DNA from 3 places in the Lysinibacillus sp. JNUCC-52 genome. Region 3 is predicted to be linked to each of the others. Evidence: riboswitches for the same ligand, from Rfam matches in the RefSeq annotation. Region 3 holds a riboswitch; each other region holds the start of a gene.
The links. A riboswitch is a leader RNA that binds a small molecule or an ion and turns the genes downstream of it on or off. The one in region 3 is predicted to bind thiamine pyrophosphate.
Positions count from the first base shown of each region.

Region 1 (6,701 bases), 2.1 Mb from region 3:
GCGAAATACCGTGAAGTTGATGTAAAAGCAAACACTGGTATTTCAGTACAAGACGTATCTCACTAATATTATGACTAAAAAATCCTCGTAGGCCATTAGCTTACGGGGTTTTACTTTTGTCCCCTTTTTCGGTAATATATTGGTAATGTGAAATGGAGGGATTATCATGGCATTATCTAGAGCTAAAAAGAAACGTATGCATTTAAAACGTACACAAGGTAAGGATGTGGAGAAAAAACGTCAAACTTCCCCTTTTAGTACGCATGAGCGCGTGACAAAGACGAAGCGTGCAACATTAGAACATATTAGAACGAAACATAGGAAACAGCCACATGGAGACGATGACTCTCTCTAAATGTGGCTGTTTTGTATTATCACTATAAACTATAAAATTTCTTTGTATTTTCTGTTACAATTTTTGCCGCTTCCTGCGTTGTTAAGCCTTTAATCATTGCAATGACTTCAATTGTATTAGACATCATATAGGGCGATGTAAGCTTTTTATCAAAATGCCCTTCAAAAGGCCACGGTCCATCCGTTTCCACCATCATCAGTTCTAATGGATATCTTTTAATCAATGCTTGGATTTCTGCTTCATAAACACAATCAGGTGTAATCGAAATAAAATAGCCATTATGTATCATACGCACAATCGCCTCTTCACTTCCCTTAAACCAATGAAAATGTGCTTTTGTCACACCATATCGTTCAAGTAAATCACACGCGATTAAAGCATCCTCATAGACAGCATGTAACACAATCGGTTTGTGAAACTCTTTTGCGAACTTAACAAACTGCTCTAATAAATCAATATAAGGTCTCTCATCGATCTCTTTTTCTTGTCTACGATAATAAGGTAACCCGACCTCTCCAACAGCAATCATGTCACTAGCATGAAGCTGTAACCAATCAAATAAAGCTTTTCTATCTCTGTCACTCGGCAAAGATTGTTCAGGATGAAAACCATATGCTGGCTTTACCTTTGCATAGGTTTTCGATAATTTCAGCGTTTTCTCACACGATTGCAAGTCCGTGCTCACTGCAATGACATATTGTGCTTCATCAAGCAGTAGAGGCACTTCTTCTTCCTTATACTGATCTAAATGGATATGTGCATCAATCAACATACGCATCGTCCTTTTCTTCTTTTAAGTAATGGAAAAGTTGTTGTTTTAATTGAGTAAATTGTACACAATGGCGAATTTCTTCAGAGCGTGGTCGTGCAAACGGAACAATGATTTCCTCCTTGATCGTAGCTGGACGTTTTGTTAATACGATTATCCGATCAGCTAAAAATAACGCTTCTTCAATACTATGTGTAACGAACAAAATAGATTTTTTATGTTCCTCCCAAATCGATAACAACCATGCTTGCATTTCTAGTCTTGTAAACTCGTCTAGAGCTGAGAACGGCTCATCTAGGCATAGTATCGGTTTCTCACTGACGATTGCTCGCAGAAAGGATACACGCTGCTGCATGCCTCCTGATAAAGCATGGGGATAAGCATTTTCAAAAGAAGCTAGGCCAACCTTTTCTAACCACTTTCTTGCAATCTCTATATTAGGTCGATGATGTAATTCTTCGACAATCGTGACATTTTCCAAAATTGTCCGCCAAGGTAATAAGCTAGGTTGCTGTGGCATGTAGCCGATGGCGCCTGGTTTTTGCTGAATGTTTTCTCCATTTAACAAAATAGCTCCTTGATTTAAGGGTGATATACCGCCTATTAATTGAAAAAGCGTACTTTTCCCACTACCTGAAGGACCAATGATCGCTACAAATTCGCCCTCCCTTACCGTAAAGGATAGGTTTTTCACTACTTCAAGCGCGCCAAAGGATTTAGAAATGTCTTGAATGTCCAGCATGTAATCCTCTCCCCTTTACAGTAATCTTTTCGACGAAACGTATAACACTAAATAACAATAAACTTAACAAAACTATCGCAAATATCGCTACAAATACACGATCCGTTCGAAACGATGATTGAGCAAGTGTCATATAAACACCAATCCCCTTTTTCGCACCAAGCCATTCCGCGATGACAGCCCCCATCACACTATATGTCGCTGCAATTTTAATACCTGAAAATATAGATGGATAGGCAAATGGCCATTCTAATTTCCAAAACGTTTGACGTTTTGTAGCACCAATCATCGCAAAATAATGCTTAAGCTCTGGTGACGTTTGACGAAAGCCATCCATTGCCGCAATAACGATTGGAAAAAAGCAAACGAGACAAATAATAATTAGCTTTGGTAACAGCCCAAAGCCAAACCAAATAATTAATAATGGCGCTAAAACGAGCACTGGCACATTTTGCGAAACTATTAAAATCGGATATAAGAATGCCCGCATTGTATTTGAGCGATGTAATAACACCGCAACACTCAAGCCACAAAGCACACCAATAGCAAGACCTATCACAGCAAGCTGTATAGTAGCGAAAACATGGGGAAGAAACGTTTGGTAAGAGTGCATACCCTCCATAACAATGGCACTCGGCGCTGGCAATAGCCAATGTGGGATTTCAGCAAAACGAATAATGACTTCCCAGATGACTAATAAGAAGGCGATAAAAATAATCGACCTTCCTTTCGTTACTACTTGTTTCATCCTCGATATTTCTCCGTCAACGTCCCCATTGTAATGCCAGTTGGCTGATATAAAATTTTTACTTGTGTAATTACATTAATAGCACCTAAGTCAATCATTTTTTGATTCATCAGTTCAATAATTTGGAGTAAGGTAGACAGTTCGCCCTCCATAGTCGTTTCTAGTGGCTGCACCTCATAGCGCACACCTGCAGCATCGATAATTGCAATTGCCGCATCCACGAAAGGGATGACATCCTCATATTTTTCTGTTTTCGGTATAATTTGTACACTGATTAATGAATTAGCCATTAGTTTGCTCCTTTCGTTGGTAAGAAATCATTTGTAAATGCTTGCTCTGCATTAAATTTTCCTTCTAAGACGTTGTTTTTCGTCATCCATTCCGCATAGTTTTCCCAAACTGCTAATTTTTGTTCGCCCCATTGCGCTGCATCATCTTGATATTTATTTGCTAGCCATTCTTGACTTTTATGCACAAGTGCTTTATCTAAATCAGGTACCGCTTCAAGTAAAATATCAGCCGCTTCACTAGGATGCTCAATGGCATACTCATAGCCTTTTGTCGTTGCAGCTACAAATGCCTTTACCACATCAGGATTATCCTTAATCATCTTTTCATTCGTAGCTAAAACAGGTGTATAATAATCAAGTTGCTCACTATAGTCTGTTAAATACTGCATGTTTAATGTTTCCCCACGTAGCTCCGCCTCAATCCCTGTCCACGCATAATAGATCCAGGCAAAATCAATATCCTTTTGCATCATGGTGAAAAAGTCTAAATCTCCTGCATTAACAATATCTAATTTTTTGATATCCGCCTGTTCTTTTTGCATAAGTGATTGTAAAACAGCTTGTTCTATTGGGCTTCCCCAGCCACCATACGTTTTTCCTTCATAGTCCTTAGGAGATGTAATGCCCTTTGAAGCAATCGAAGCAAAGCCAGATGTATTATGCTGAATAATTGCGGCAATTGATACAAGTGGTACACCCTGTACACGTGCTTGCGTAATACCTTCCTGATAGCTTACGCCAAACTGTGCTTTGCCTGATGCAACTAGCTGATCAGCACCAGCATCACCAGGTAAAATAATGTCCACGTCTAAGCCTTGCTCCTCAAAGTAGCCCAGCTTTTTCGCCACATACAGTCCTGTATGATTTGTATTAGGTGTCCAGTCTAGTACAACGGATACCTTTTTTAATGAGTTTGTTTCTTCTTTGTCCTCTTTTTCGCTACAACCAACTAATGTTACTAATGCAGCAATAAGAACGAAAAACCACTTTTTCATGCTGTGTCCTCCAAGTCTAGTAGTTTGAAAGTGTTCATGATTGAATGTTTACACCAGAAAAAAAGGTATTCTAAGGCCATTTGCAGTGCTTATGATTGATTACTCCTAGTTGTAGGTGGAATAATGAATCCTAAACAAAAAACGCCTGGGAGTTATCCCAGACGTTTGCAAACGGTATCAAAAAATAGTAAATGATTATTTTTGAATAGATGTTCCCTACGCTGGTACGAGCCAAATCAGGTTCAAAGGGTCAGCATCTAAACGGACGCAATCTCAGCTGGCAACTTCCAGCCCCCCTACATTCTTAACTTATGAACTTTTCGTTGATTATTATACCCATATGTATCGTAAAATGACAAGCTAGTAATTTTCGTAATTGAAAAAAATGAGCTTTTACTGGACTATACTAGTAATCTGCGACATGACTTTTGCAAATAGAAAAGGTTTTATGCATGGAGTTTGAAGTAGCAGGCTATGCAGTATAGTATTTTGGGACAAATATCACTTCCGAAAAAACAATCGAAAAATGTGTAAACAAAAGCACCCGAATCCATGTACTCTCCCCCAATTTTTATATGATTTATGCATTTACCACGTTAAACATAAAGTTGATCTCAAATACAATTTTAGGAAGCTTTCAATTTTCTGGAGTTGCCATTACAAAAAGTTTGAATGTTGCGCATAACTTATGGTAACTTGAGTACCTTTTTCGTTAGATTGGATTGTACTCTGTAGTTCAAGCATTCGGCAAATATCTTCGATGATTCGTAGGCCAGTGCCCTTTTCCTCCACATTAAACCCAACCCCATTATCTTTAAATATAATTAAGTTTTTTTGCAAAGTGATTTCCAATGTATCGCATGCTGCATGACGCAAAATATTTTGGAAGATATTATCAAATAATCTGTGCAACCAAATTTCATTACTCTTCCAAAGGAATTTCGTTGAGGAATCGTTTAACACAATCGAGATTTGATTGACTTTATATAAAAAATTCCACTTTAAAATGATGGTATTGATAAGTTTTGGAACGTCTACTTTTTCCATGATGATATAGGAATTATCAACACGAGATAAGCGCTCAAAGTCATATTCATTGGATAATTTTGAAATATAGTTTATTTGTTCGTTTAGAGAATTGAAAATATCCTGATGTTGTGAAAAATCATTTTCGATTGTGTAAAGTTGTAAGCGCATAGCTGTCAAAGGCGTATTAATATCATGGCGCAACTGCGTTAAAAGTTCTAGTTTCATTTGCTCTTGTTGCATTATTTCAATTTCCTTCGATATCGTCCTGTCAATGAGAAGGTTTACTGCATTGGTTAAATCCCCTAATTCATCATTTCTAGAGTAAGAGATCTTTTGAAGTCTCTTCTTGTCATTACTCGCCAACTCCATAATGGTTTGCTTTAATTCATTTATTCGTTTAATTAATGAATTAATGGATTTGGAAAATAATATTGCCAAAGTAAAAAAGCTGACGATAAATAAACCTAGCATTATTGGATAGGCTTTTGACTCAAAAAACTGGGTTTCTGTATCATTTGAAAAATAATTATAAATGACGGTTACGATTACATTAATCACTACAATAGAAAGAGGAACACTGAATATAACCGATAATAGCAATAGTTGATATTTCTTTTTTAGTTTCATTGTTTGACACGGGTATTCATACGATACCCTTCTCCATATACATTTTGAATAATCACACCATCTGTATCGGCAATCTTGTTGCGGAGCTTTTTAATATACACATTAATTAAATTGGGATTACGATCTTCTAGCTGCCAAAGGTAATCAATGAATTGTTCTTTAGATAAAATAAAATCTGCGTTTTCATAGAGGTAAAAGAATAATTTCTTTTCAATGGCTGTAAATTCGACTTCTTTATTATTTTGATTATTAACAACACGCTTATGAGTAACATCTATGGATAAATGCTGTATTTGTTTGTGAATTCCGTAAGAAGCAGCTAATCTATTTTTTATTCGTATTAATAATTCCCTCGGATCAAATGGCTTCACCATGTAATCTTCTCCAATTTCAAGCCCTCTTAATTTACTATCAATATCACTTCTAGCCGTTAAAAATAGGATAGGAATATTATGCCCTAACTGATTAATTCGCATGGAAATCTGATACCCGTCCTCGCCTGGTAGCATAATATCCATAATAACAATGTCTACTTGCTTAATAACGGTATATAAAGAAGCACCATTTTTTAACCAGATTACTTTATAACCTTCTTTTTGAAGTATATTCTCCAATAAACTTCCAATCATTTCATCATCTTCTACAAGTAAAATTGAAAACAACATTTTCGTATATTCCTCACTTTTTTTCAACCTTCTCTTGCAAGAACTTTTGCGTTTCTTCATAGATTTCAGTTGGATAGTACAAGTAAATACTATGCTTGCTTTTTATTTGAATAACATTTGAAACGTCTAACTTCTTTGCAAAATCCTGATAGTCTTTTAGTGATGCTTTCGCCGCTTCAGAATTTTTATCAAGGTAAGCATCAATAAATAAAATAGGTGTTGTTTTTGGAATAGGTAATGCGATCGACTTTTTGCTATTAGTTACGGAATGTAGCATTTCTTGTTCCATATCATTGTTGATTCCCTGTTTATTTGAAATCGCCTTAAATATACTTTTTTCTTTTGAAGTCAGAAAATCTTTCTCTAAGACGGCTTCGTTATAGGCTAAAGACGGAAACAATCTTTGGAATCCTAATGCACTTAATATAGTTCCTGCCTTCATAAAAGCCTTTTCTACGAAACCTACAGGATGTTTTATATA
Region 1 covers NZ_CP065546.1:438,219-444,919, forward strand. Annotated here, with positions in the region: gene JNUCC52_RS02355 (solute symporter family protein) at 1-66, shown strand, start outside; gene JNUCC52_RS02360 (ribosome rescue factor BrfA) at 167-355, shown strand; gene JNUCC52_RS02365 (TatD family hydrolase) at 378-1,127, opposite strand; gene JNUCC52_RS02370 (ABC transporter ATP-binding protein) at 1,117-1,866, opposite strand; gene JNUCC52_RS02375 (ABC transporter permease) at 1,841-2,614, opposite strand; gene JNUCC52_RS02380 (thiamine-binding protein) at 2,611-2,904, opposite strand; gene JNUCC52_RS02385 (ABC transporter substrate-binding protein) at 2,904-3,899, opposite strand; TPP riboswitch at 4,096-4,207, opposite strand; gene JNUCC52_RS02390 (sensor histidine kinase) at 4,557-5,555, opposite strand; gene JNUCC52_RS02395 (response regulator transcription factor) at 5,552-6,220, opposite strand; gene JNUCC52_RS02400 (alpha/beta fold hydrolase) at 6,234-6,701, opposite strand, start outside.
Region 1: it holds a riboswitch for thiamine pyrophosphate, as region 3 does, so the genes downstream of both, JNUCC52_RS02385 (ABC transporter substrate-binding protein) here and thiC (phosphomethylpyrimidine synthase ThiC) in region 3, are expected to answer to the same signal.

Region 2 (6,701 bases), 870 kb from region 3:
TTAATAAATTCCAAATTTTAAGCACCATTTCTCCCCCACAAGCCTTCCGATAAATGTAAATACATATTCATTGTATGTAAAAAAAGATGCTGCTACAACTAAAACAGTCTTGTCTTGTTATCACAGCACTAATCAATTTATTTACTTGTTTTTACTTGTTCTTTTAGAATGTATTTGTAATTCAATACTGGAAGATTCAGCATCCTCTAAATGGGACTTATCCAATACATTTGATAGATGTAGACCTCTTTTTTGTGCCTCGCGTTCAATATGTGCAAGTGTTTCTTGTAGCACCTGTACTCGCGCATGTTTTTTATCGTTTCCTGCCACCAAAATCCAAGGCGCGTTTTTCTTATCTGTTTTAGCAAACATTTCATTTGCCGCTTCTATATACTCAGGAGATTTCTCACGATTTCTCCAGTCTTCATCCGTTAACTTCCATGATTTATATGGATCCTGCGCGCGCTCATTAAAACGCTTCAACTGCTCTTCATCTGAAACATGTAACCAAAACTTTATAATAATGTAGTCTCCCGCAGTTAAAATCTTTTCAAAGTTGTTAATCTCTTCATATGCACGAGACCATTCATCCTTAGTAGCAAATCCTTCAATACGCTCTACTAGCACTCGTCCATACCAAGAACGGTCGAATATAGCGATTTGTCCATGCTGTGGTAACTTTCTCCAAAAGCGTTGCAAGTAGTTATAGCGTAGTTCGTGAGGCTGTGGAGCTGAAATTGGATGGACTATATAACCTCTTGGGTCTACGCGTTCAATCAGACGTTTAATAGCACCACCCTTACCCGCTGCATCCATTCCTTCAAATACTAGAATAAGTCCGATTTTATTGTTTAGTAAAAATTGCTGTGCATTTAACATTTCATATTGAAGTACTTTTAATTTCTTTTTATACAGTTTTTTGTCTAGTTCAATCGATAGGTCAAGATTTTTAAGATTTTGGGCCATAAAAATTTCACTCCTTCAAATTGGTTATTTCTATTGTACTAAAGAAATATTTGGATGCATATTCAAATGGTAAATTGTAGTTTTTTTAAAGCAAATTCATTGATACATTGTAAGGGTTTTCCGCTATAATGAAATAGATATTATGTGACAGTCATATACTTATTTGTCTTTTCCCTATACAATTTAACACGAAGGGAGAGGAAGCCTTGCCTAAGATTATTTTAATGACAATAACCTTTATTGTCTCACTCATCCTAACCTTTTCATCCTATTTTATAAAAATAAATGGTCAATCTTCGTTAGAAATCTCAAATCGTTTTCCCGTAATGTTTGCACCTATTAATATTAGTTATATGATATGGATATTAATTTACATTTTACTTGCTTATTGGTTAGTTATGAATTTTCAAAAGACATCTATTAAACAGACTGTTCTCTTTAGCAATGTTTGCATATTACAGGCGCTCTCTATTTTATTTTGGCATTATGAATTATTCATAGTCTTTATTTGCTGCTCTGTCATATTAGTATTGTACTTATTTTTACTTTATAGTACTTATCCGTATACAAATAATACTTTATCTGGCCGACTACCCATATCACTTTATTTTGCCTGGTCTACATTTATCATGATGACAAATGCAAGTTTTACATTAACATCTTATGGATGGCATGGTTTTGGACTTAGCAACCCACTTTGGGCAGTTATTTTACTGTCAATCAGTGTAGCTATCGCCTTACATATTCGTTACCATTATTACGACATTGTCTATCCTAGCGTGTTTATTTGGGCATTTATTGGTATTGCGCTCCATAATCATCTTGATGAATTACTTGTGACGACAGCGGCATTATTTTTATGTGGTGTCCTAATTGTTGGTATCCTATTTGTTAAAAAAAAAGCAGCTTACCGAAAATAAATCGGTAAACTGCTTTTTCATCTAGCCTTTATTTTATGCTTCATCTAACGAAGTTAAAATGATTGGTTTGTCTTTTGTAACAATAATAGAATGCTCAATTTGGGCAACTAATGATTTGTCAGGTGTAACGAATGTCCAGCCATCACCAGCTTCAACAATATGTTCTGCCTTCGCTGATATAAACGGCTCAACAGCTAGCACCATTCCTTCTTTCATAATTGTTGAATCCCAAGCATCGTAATAATTTAAAATATGGTTTGGCTCATCATGCAATGAACGCCCTAAACCATGACCTGTTAAATTCATAATGACAGTTAAATCGTTTGCATAAGCTTCACGCTCTACAGCTTTCCCAATTTGGTTTAATTTAGAACCAGCTTTTACTTTTGTCATAGCGCGGTCAAAGGCACTTTTTGCTACGCGGCAAAGTTTTTCCTTATCTTCGTACCCTTCACCTACTACAAATGAAATACCTGTATCTGCAAAATAGCCATTTAGAGAACCTGATACGTCAATATTGACAATATCCCCTTCTTTAATAACTCGTTGTCCTGGAATACCATGGGCAACTTCCTCATTCACACTAATACATGTGTATCCTGGGAAATCATATTCACCTTTAGGACCAGAAATAGCTCCTGCTTCAGCAAACATACGGCCTGCAATTTCATCTAATTCAAGTGTTGTCACACCAGGTTTTGTAGCTACTTTCATTGCCTCACGAATTTCTGCACAAATGCGACCAATTTTTTTAAAGGCTTCAATTTCTTCTTGCGTTTTTACAATCATTTATAACGTCCCTTTCATCTAATATCTATTCATTAATATAACATAACTTTATATGTCCATAACGCCAAACGCTTTAATTATTCTATGCTAACATTATTTCATAAGTACCAGACAAGTAAAAAACAGACCCTTTTAGAAGTTCTGGTACTAACAACAGCGACCCAATTGTCTTGAAATATAAAAAAAATAGCACACTAAGTTACACTTAGCATACTATTTTCACTTTTGGGACAGTCTTATCGTGTTTATGATTTTCGTTGCATTAATTGGGGTGCAGCTGTAAATAATATCACACCAACGATCGCTGTTAATATTGTTGCTGGAAGCATGTATGTTCCATTGTATATGATTGAATAAATCCATGCGTTTTGCTCGCCTGCATATTCTGCAAAAAATACAGCCCCTGCAATTGTATGGGCTAAATAACGTAGGAAACCTGCTAATACTGTACCGATTACAATGTAAAGGGCCATTTTCTTTTTGTTCAAAGCGGCTGTCGCTTTAAATATAGGTCCACGTACTACTGCCGCTAAACCAACGACCGTAAATGCTACACCGTAATCTAGTAAGCCTTGTAGCCAATGCACAATATAAGCGCCAAACATCGTTTGCATAACTCCAATTAGTAAACCTGTTGTTAGTCCAGCTAAGAGCCCCCAACGTAATGCCATTAAGATGATTGGTATCATTACTAGGCTTACGGAGCCACCTTGCGCCCATACTTTAAAAGAAACTTGATCGAGTACAAGTCCTAGCGCTGCAAAAATTGCAATTTCCATCAGCATGAGTAATCTTTTTTTGTCCATTTTATTATTCTCTCCTTTGTTCCGATGTAGGATACAAGAGCAGGAATAGAAATCTTTTTGATATGCATGTCAACTGGCATAAAAAAACGATGCCAGGACAGAGCCTCACATCGTAAAAGTGTCGGTTTCTATCCACATCCCTACGCAAGCGTTAACTTACAGGTTCGAAGAGTAAAGGCATTACGTGCCCAGTCTCAGCTGACATCATCAGCTCCCCTTGTGGTCGTTACATCTTATTATTTTGTTGAACATCCTCATTGTACGTAAACCCTTATGCAATTACAACCTTTTCCACATTAATTTTTTTGAAACTTTCGCGTTTTCTATGCGTAAATAATTTAAAAGGAGGGACTACTATGGAGAATCAAAAAATTTTATCTGCCTTTAGTTATCTCAGTATTTTTTTTGCACCATTTATCGTTCCAGTAATCGTTTATTTTGTATCAAAAGATAGTGATGTCAAGAGACATTCCATTAGAGCACTTATATCTCACTTAATACCATTTATCTTCGGTATCATTTTCTTTATCGTCTTTGTATTTTCTACAATATCATTGAACACGTTTGATCCTTCTTCTAATGGGAATACATTTATTATCATATGGTTTGTATCTTTTGGCATTTATTTACTCGTTTCATTAGGCATTGTCATTTGGAATATTGTTCAAGCTGTACGAGTTATTCGTTAAAAATTTTTAGTATGAAGGAGCTGTCGTATTCATGAAAGTATCGAAGGTAGTTAAAACTGCAATAAAATTAGCGCCCATCGTTATTCCGATTGTCAAAAAAGTGGTCGCAGCAAAAAAAGGAACAACACCTAACGTAACGACACACAAAAAATAATAGCCAATGGGCTCCTATAACGTAAAAACCCACATCGCTTTCCAGCAGGCACAATGTAAGCCGCAGGAGTCTTCGTGGGTTTTTACTATGTTATCTATAAATTATTTAAGAATTGTTTGAGTGCCTGGCACTTATTTTACTTCAAAATGGGTTGTGCTATGTCCGCTCAACGTTTTTTCGACGTGTAATACTGCAGGCATTGCAGCTTTCAACTCAGCTACATGTGAAATAACGCCAATCATTCTTCCAGAGTCTTGTAAATCAATTAGCGTGTCAATTGCTTTATTTAACGCTTCCTCATCTAATGAACCGAAGCCCTCGTCGATAAACATTGTTTCGATACGAATATTACCTTGGAAGCTTTGAATTACATCCGCCATACCTAATGCAAGACTTAATGATGCATTAAACTTCTCCCCACCTGATAATGTTTTAACATCTCTTAATTGGTCTGTGTACGCATCATAGACATCCAAGCCAAGTCCACTTTGCTTCGCATGCTTCTCTAATCGATCTGAACGGCGCAATTCAAACTGTCCATTGGATAAGTGGAATAATCGGATATTTGCTGCTGCAGTGATTTTATCTAAATAATTAATTTGAATATATCGCTCAAAGGAAAGTTTTTTCGGATTTTGGCCATTCAACACTGTGTAAAGCTCTTTTACACGTCCTGCCTCTTGTTCAAGTACACGTATTTCCTTTGCAGTATCCTCTACTTTAACAATAAAATCAGCACATGCCTTTGCATAGCTTTGCGTCTGTTGCAAAGTTTTAAATGCTTCCTCATATGTGGCACGGAGCATCTCAAGCTTTTCCTCTAATTCCTCTAGATTTTGCTTTTCTTTTCCTTCAAGATGCTTTGCTCCATCTGCAATTTGTTGCTGTAAGGAATGTGATTGTAAGGCATAATCACGACATGCTTTCCGTAAGTCTTCGATTTCACTATCACTTCGCTTTGCAGCAGCGTATTCTTCATAGGCTGCAAACCCCACATCTTTCATGCTTACTAAAAACTGTTCACGCTTTTCATTCAGTTTATTTAGCAATTCCTCATAGGCTGTTTTTGCAAGTTCTTCTGTCATAGAAGCCTTATTTGTTGCTTCCTTAGTCGCCTGTAAATTTTGCTGAATCGCGTTCCAAGCTGACTGTAACGCCATTTTTTGCGAACCTACATCTGCAATCGTTTGTTTTAACGCTTGTAATGACTGTATGTGTTTCGGAATTTGCTTTTGCTGTTCTTCTACAATCGCTTGCTGTTTTATTAACTCTTTCGACTGCTCTGCAAAATGTTGCTCTAATTGTAGTTGTTTTTGTTGAAGCTGTTCATTTTTTTCGTGTTGTCCCTTTAGCTTAGTTCGTGCGACAGACAGTTGATCCTTCACTATTTTTAAAACTGTAACTTGTTGTTCAATAAAATGTAAAGAAGATGTCAGTTCTAATCGATTATCTATTGAAATATGATAAGCATTTAATTGCTCTGTTGCCTCTTGAAGCAGTTGTTTAGTTGTTTTTAACGTCGCATCTTGCTCCAAATATTTACGCTCCATTGCATTGGTCATCGTTCGTAAAGATTCTAGCTCTGCTTCATCTACTACTTCTAACGGTTCTCTATGTGTGAGTTGATGTGTTGTACTACCGCAAACAGGGCATGGATCTCCGTCCTTCAACTTAGCTGCTAATATGCTAGCCTGTCCCGTAATCCATTGTTGCTCTTTTGTTTGAAGCGCTTGCTTACTTCCTTGGTATTGCTCATGGGCATTATTCATAGCTCGCTCAGCTTCCTTACACGCTCGCTCATATTTTTCAATTTGAGCTAATAGTGTTACTTGTTCTTTAAGTATAGGAAGCTGTTCTAAATAGCCTGCATAAGGTTCCATCTGCTTTTCATATTGCTCAATTGTTGCGGTTAATTGCCGAACTAGCATCTGTTCTTTTTCTAAAATAGCAAGATTATCAGCTACTGCACGTTTTGAACTTTCAACAAGCTGTTCAATTATCCCCAAATTTTGCTGAGTACTTTCAAATGCTTCAAATTTCGGCACCAACGCTAGTAGCTCTATTTCCTGTTGCAAAATGTGCTGACGCTCTGGCTCTTTTGCTTCTTCCTCTGTATACAATTGTTGCACTTTCTTTAGCTGTTCTACTGCATTGTGATGATTAATTGTAGCCTGCTGATAAAGCTGTTCTTTACGATTTTGTTCTGTCCGCAAGTCCACACACTGTTGTTCGAGCATAATGAGACGATTTGCTTGCTCCGCTAACTGTATTTCTTGTTCCATCGAAGTATATTTTTCTCGTTGCTGCATCAGCAATTGCAAACGTGCTTGTCGTTGTGCCTGTTGATCAAATTGTTCGTTAAGCGCTTTTGCCATAC
Region 2 covers NZ_CP065546.1:3,414,976-3,421,676, reverse strand. Annotated here, with positions in the region: gene JNUCC52_RS16865 (GNAT family N-acetyltransferase) at 1-28, opposite strand, end outside; gene JNUCC52_RS16860 (polyphosphate kinase 2 family protein) at 142-966, opposite strand; gene JNUCC52_RS16855 (TspO-related membrane protein) at 1,173-1,886, shown strand; gene map (type I methionyl aminopeptidase) at 1,920-2,675, opposite strand; gene thiT (energy-coupled thiamine transporter ThiT) at 2,921-3,481, opposite strand; TPP riboswitch at 3,602-3,709, opposite strand; gene JNUCC52_RS16840 (magnetosome magnetite crystal formation protein family) at 3,838-4,170, shown strand; gene JNUCC52_RS16835 (hypothetical protein) at 4,202-4,324, shown strand; gene JNUCC52_RS16830 (AAA family ATPase) at 4,456-6,701, opposite strand, start outside.
Region 2: it holds a riboswitch for thiamine pyrophosphate, as region 3 does, so the genes downstream of both, thiT (energy-coupled thiamine transporter ThiT) here and thiC (phosphomethylpyrimidine synthase ThiC) in region 3, are expected to answer to the same signal.

Region 3 (6,701 bases):
ATTACAATTCCAGTTAATAAACTAGCCACAGCGGCAAATGTAATTGCTACTGGAGATTTACGTCAAAAAAATATAGAAGTAAAAACAAAAGATGAAATTCGAAATTTAGCGAACTCATTTAATGTCATGAAATTTAATTTACGCTCACTTATTAATAATGTTGCAAAAAATGTTGAGTATACTACTTCTAGCTCAGCAGAATTATCGGCAAGCACTGATGAAGTTTCTTTATCTTCTAGCGACATTGCAAAGCGTATACAATTGATGGCAAAGGACGGTAACCAAGCTGTCATTACAGGTCAGGAAACCTCTAGTGCCATGGACGAAACTGCTCGCGGTGTTCAACGCATCGCTGAAGCAACGCAAATGCTCCATTCGAAGGCAGTCGATACACAAAGTGTTGCAAATAACGGTGAGAAAATGTTACAAACAACTGAAAGTCAAATGATGGTTATTCAGCAATCCTCAGATAAGACGAATGAACTTATTAAACAGTTAAGTACACAATCAGCTGAAATTGAAAATATTACAAAAGTTATTACTGATATTACCGATCAAACTAACCTACTCGCCCTTAATGCAGCCATCGAAGCTGCACGAGCAGGCGAACATGGGCAAGGCTTTGCAGTCGTAGCTGATGAAGTACGTAAGCTTGCTGAAGAGTCCAAAATATCCGCTAACCAAATTATCAATTTAACTACAAATATTCAGCAAAACACAAGAGAAGTAGAGAAGGCAGTGGGCGTAACAGTGCAAAAAGTTGATGAAGGCGTTACTTACATTCATGATGCCCAAACGGCTTTTAATAAAATAATGGACGCCATTGAACATATGGCATATGAAATCGAAGACGTTTCCGCTTCCACACAGCAAATTTCTGCAGCTACAGAGGAGGTTGCTGCATCAGTTAACGAAATGTCATCCGTGGCAAAAAATGCGGCCCAGCAATCTGAATTAATAGCTGCTGCCATTCAAGAGCAGGCAGCAATCATTCAAGAGGTTAACGATGTTGCGAAATCATTAAGTGATGAGGCAATAACCCTTCAAGAAGAGATCAATAAATTTAAAGTCTAAGAGCAGGCAAAAAAGAAAAAGTGTTAGATTGATTGCCATCAATCTAACACTTTTTTGCCGTAAACATGGTTATCCGCTCCGATGAATACTTTTCGCTTCAACTACCGTGCTCTAGTTTCTAGTTCTTTATCACTGATATAGTCTGCTCCCAGCGTCTTGAAATTCTTTTGCCTTTTCCTGCATCCCTTGATGAATAGCTTCTGTCGTATTTAAATCTTTTTCTTTCGCATAGTTACGAATATCTTGAGAAATTCGCATACTGCAAAACTTAGGACCACACATTGAGCAAAAGTGTGCCGTTTTCGCTCCTTCTGCTGGTAATGTTTCATCATGATATTCTACAGCTCGCTCTGGATCTAACGATAAATTAAACTGATCGCGCCAACGAAACTCAAAGCGAGCCTTTGAAAGAGCGTCATCTCGCTGCTGGGCACCAGGATGTCCTTTAGCCAAGTCCGCAGCATGTGCGGCAATTTTATATGTGATTACACCTACACGGACATCTTCTCGATTTGGTAACCCTAAATGTTCCTTCGGTGTTACATAGCACAGCATGGCTGTTCCAAACCAGCCAATCATTGCCGCACCAATTGCTGACGTAATGTGATCATAGCCAGGCGCAATATCTGTTGTGAGAGGACCCAATGTATAAAACGGTGCTTCTTTACAAACTTCCAATTGCTTGTCCATATTTTCCTTAATAAGATGCATTGGCACATGCCCAGGTCCCTCTACCATCACTTGTACATCGTGCTTCCACGCAATTTGCGTTAACTCCCCTAGCGTTTCAAGCTCTGCGAACTGCGCCTCGTCATTGGCATCTGCAATTGAGCCAGGTCGTAAACCATCCCCTAATGAAAAGGCTACATCATATGTTTTCATAATGTCACAAATCTCTTCAAAATGAGTATATAAGAAGTTTTCTTGATGATGGAATAGACACCACTGTGCCATAATTGAGCCTCCCCGCGATACAATGCCCGTTACACGATTAGCTGTAAGCGGTACATAGCGCAGCAACACACCTGCGTGAATCGTGAAGTAATCAACCCCTTGTTCAGCCTGCTCGATTAGCGTGTCCCGATACACCTCCCACGTTAAATCCTCGGCAACGCCATTTACCTTTTCAAGCGCCTGATAAATGGGTACTGTTCCAACAGGCACAGCGGCATTCCGAATAATCCATTCACGAGTTGTATGAATGTGCTTACCAGTAGATAAATCCATAATATTATCAGCACCCCATCGTGTTGCCCATGTCATTTTTTCAACTTCCTCAGCGATGGATGAGGTTACTGCTGAATTCCCAATATTAGCGTTAATTTTTACATGGAAGTTACGACCGATAATCATCGGTTCTGCCTCTGGATGATTGATATTAGATGGCATGATAGCACGGCCCGCAGCAATTTCCGCACGAACAAATTCAGGTTTTAAATTTTCACGAATCGCCACAAATTCCATTTCTGGAGTAATAATTCCTTGTCTTGCATAATGCAGTTGAGTCACATTGCGGCCTTTTTTCGCACGTAAAGGTTTGTGAGAAAGGTTCGGAAAAACATTTTCCTTTATGCGCGGGTCATCAGCATTGCGGAAACCATTATCCTCAGGCTTAATGGTACGTCCCTCGTATTCCTCTACATCGCCCCGTTCTTTAATCCACGCACTACGCAAAGCTGGCAAACCTTTTGTTATATCCACTTTGTAAGTAGGATCTGTATAAGGGCCACTCGTATCATATACCCTTACTGGTGCATTCTCCTCTTCACCAAAGCTCCCTGTTGTGGGGCTTAGCTTAATTTCACGCATTGGCACTAAAATATCTGATCGTGTTCCTTCTACATATACTTTTTTACTCCCGTCAAAGCTTGTCATAATGTTCATGTTTTTTTCGCTAACTGTTGTCATTTACTATTCCGCTCCCTTTTTCGTAAATTATGAAAAGGACCGAATCTAGCCCACTCCAACAAGTAGCATTACAAACAAAAAGCCGAATCCAAAAAATATTGGATCCGGCTGTACATGTAAGGTTACATTTATCGCAAAGTATAAGGAGTGCGAAGTTCATTAACTTTCCCACGCTGGTATGAGCCAGATCAGGTCCAAAGGGTCAAGAAACCTCAATGTGTTTCCCTCTCAGCCCGACTCATCGGACTCCCCTAGTTAAGCTATTCAGTTTGATGCTAGTGTAACAGATATTCCTAATAGATGGAAGTCATTAAGTAAAAAGCATTTCTGCCAAATAAATTACAATTGTTACTGTAATACAGCTAACAATCGTCGAAAAAAGCACTGTTTGTGCAGCGGTTTCTGACCCTAAATCATATTCAAGCGCTAAACTCGAGCTATTACGCGACGTTGGGAATGCACTTGCAATAAAGAGCGATTGGGCCACAACACCCTCTAAGCCGAGAACAAAAATTATAAGTAATGCAACGGCAGGTCCTACTACTAAACGTGTAAAACAGCTGACAAACACAGTTTTATTGAACATTGATTTAATTTCAAGCTGAGATAGCTGTGCACCAAGCGTAATAAGAGCAACAGCGATAAATCCATCAGCAACGTGGTCAATTGGAATACGAATAAATTGGGGAATGCCAATATTAAAGAAATTCATTGCTACACCTATAATGAGCGCATGAATAATCGGCATTTTTAGAAAGTCCTTCACAATGGCCATGCCTGACTTTGTTGAAGAAATTAAATTATATAAACCATATGTATAGGTCGTTACATTTTGAAAAATAACGAGAATAACTTGAATTGCCACCCCAATTGGTTGTGTCACAAAAATCATTTGTGCCACTGGAATACCATAGTTGCCAGAGTTAATAAGGACAACACTATTTTTAAATACAGCTGCCTCGGTTTTCTTTAAGCCTAGTCCCTTCGCTATAAAATGACCAAGCAACATCTGACTCCCAATAAAAAGCACAATAAATAGCGCCACTTCACCTAGCACCGATAGTTCCACACTTGTTTCATATAAATTTACAAACACAGCTGCTGGCATAAAACAATATGTAATAAGCTGAGATAGTGCTTTTAAGTTAAATTGAAATTTCTTTTGTAAAAACGCACCAAGTACAAGCAACACCAAAATAGGTGCAACAATTTTAAAGAAAATCATACCGAGATACATCATGTGAGGCGACCCCCTTTCATCTTTCTATAGTAAAACTGTTCGCAAACTAGGTCAATGCCACTCTCGGCTCAAGCTGTTGCTATAAAAAGAGGCTGTCCTTAGAAAAGGACAGCCTCAATCTCAACTTATCTACAAAGGATATTAAAGAAGTTTTATCGGCGATTTCCCACAGGGTATCGGCGATTCAGCAAAGGTCATCGGCGATTTCCATGATTTTATCGGCGATTCCTACTACCTACTACAATTTAAAAATCATTAAGCAAGTTTAAATCGGTTCACGACTTCTTGTAGTTCTTTAGAGATTTGGTTCATATTATTAATAGATTCTGCAACCTTTTGCATTTCTGCCTGTTGATCCACAGCAGATGCACTTACTTGCTCTGCAGAAGCCGCAGTTTCCTCTGAAACGGCAGAAATACTTTGAATTGCTGTAATTGCCTGATCTTTTTGCTCTAGCATTTGTGAAAGGTTTGATAATAACTCATTAATTGACGTTGCAATAGAATGAGAAAGCTCATTATTATCTTTAAAAGCTAGCTCTGTATTTTGCACTGATTCATTTTGAGCTTGCATTAAATCTGCATTTGAAGCGATAACAGACACTGTTTGATTTGCGTCTTCTAGAATGCTAGTTACAGTTTTCTTAATAATCTCTGTTTCGTTTTTAGACTGTTCCGCTAGTTTACGAACTTCTTCTGCTACAACTGCAAAGCCTTTTCCATGCTCTCCCGCACGAGCAGCCTCAATACTTGCATTTAATGCTAATAAGTTAGTTTGCTCCGTTATTCCTTGAATAGAGACAATAATTTGGTTGATATTTCTGATGTTACTAGATAAGGATTCCATCTGACCTTGAATGCGGACATTCATTTCGTTCGTTTCAGCATTTCGGTCACGTAAACTTTCAACTTCTTTCATGCCCTGCTCTGTAGAAGCTTTTGTTTTTATCGACAGTGCATCCATTTGCTTGGAAAGCATTGTTATTGCGTCAATTTGCTCAGATAAATCAATCATTCGATAATTCGTTTCTTCCGTATCCTCTGATTGTTTCGAAGCACCTTGCGCAATTTCATTGATAGCTACAGATACTTCCTGATTAGAGGCGACAATTTCATTAAATGCTTCATTCACATTATGTGATGATTGATTAAGTATTGTAGAAGAATTTAGCACTGTATGTATAGCATCATTCGTTTTGTCCAGCATATTATTATAGGCTAATGCAACAGCACCAATTTCATCTGATTTGATATATTTTTCGTCTATTTTTTTCGTTAAATCGCCTTCTGCAGCCGTTTCAATGGATGCTCGTAAAACTTTCAAAGGCTTTAACTGTTTAAAGATAAACATCGCACTGGCAGCAGCCATTAAAACAACCATAATTATTGCAGCTACAATCGTAACGATGAGAACTTTATTATACGTTTCTAATATTTTCGTTTTAGGTAAAACTAATTGTACGGTCCATACTTCATCGATATTTTCTAACTTCATTGGAGCAAAGGCGTTATATGATTTTTCGCCAAGTTGCTTGGAATCTACATAAAGACTATCTGCTACACCATTGTCCATGGACTGTTTAACAGTTTTCCAATCAATAGCGTCCTGCATATTGGTCCCATCTAACTTTTCGTTAATACTATTAACTGTTAACATACCTTGATCTGTAATTATGCCTGCGTAACCACCTTCAGGCTCAATAGAATTGGCTAATTCCTTTAAAAAATCGATAGATAAAGTGGCCGATAAAACACCGAAATATGTACCTTTACTATTAACTAGTGGTACTGCAATAGTCGTCATTGAAATGGTATTACCATTTACATTAAATTCATACGGTTCCGTTAAAATCGCACGACCTTCTTCTTTTGGGATTCGATACCATTCAGCACCATTTTTTTCATCAAGCCCAACTACAGGATTAATAATAGTTTGGTCTTTCCCTCTTGTTAAATAAGGTATAAAGCGATTTTGTTGGTCAACTAAAGCAGTATCTACAGTTGGCGCAATTTTCACTGTGTTATTTTCTAAAATAGCCCCTACACCTAGTAAATCCTTATTGTCGTCTAGGTTATTTTGTAATATATCCATTACATCCTCTGTCGATAGTTCACCCTTGCCTTGCATTGTTTGAACAATTCGTTTTGTCGTTTGTAATGTATCATTTACTTTCTTAAACCGCTCGCTCATATTTGCTGCTGATAGTTCTGCATTTTGCAGCGTTGCGTCTTCTGAATCATGTATACTCTGATTATAAAGAATCATACTTGTTACCAATGTATAAGCAATAAATAACACGATAAATAACCCTATTATTAAAGATGAGAGTTTTAAAGCTATACTTTTGGATTTTTTCATGCCAACACCTCCATTTTCATTAAACAATAATAATGTATGGACCTATGTTTCACAACAAAAAACAATCTTATTTTACCAAGACAATTAAAATTTTCTATTAAAATTCACTATTTTTAGACAA
Region 3 covers NZ_CP065546.1:2,549,087-2,555,787, forward strand. Annotated here, with positions in the region: gene JNUCC52_RS12625 (methyl-accepting chemotaxis protein) at 1-1,074, shown strand, start outside; gene thiC (phosphomethylpyrimidine synthase ThiC) at 1,204-2,982, opposite strand; TPP riboswitch at 3,131-3,245, opposite strand; gene JNUCC52_RS12635 (AEC family transporter) at 3,293-4,222, opposite strand; gene JNUCC52_RS12640 (methyl-accepting chemotaxis protein) at 4,478-6,580, opposite strand.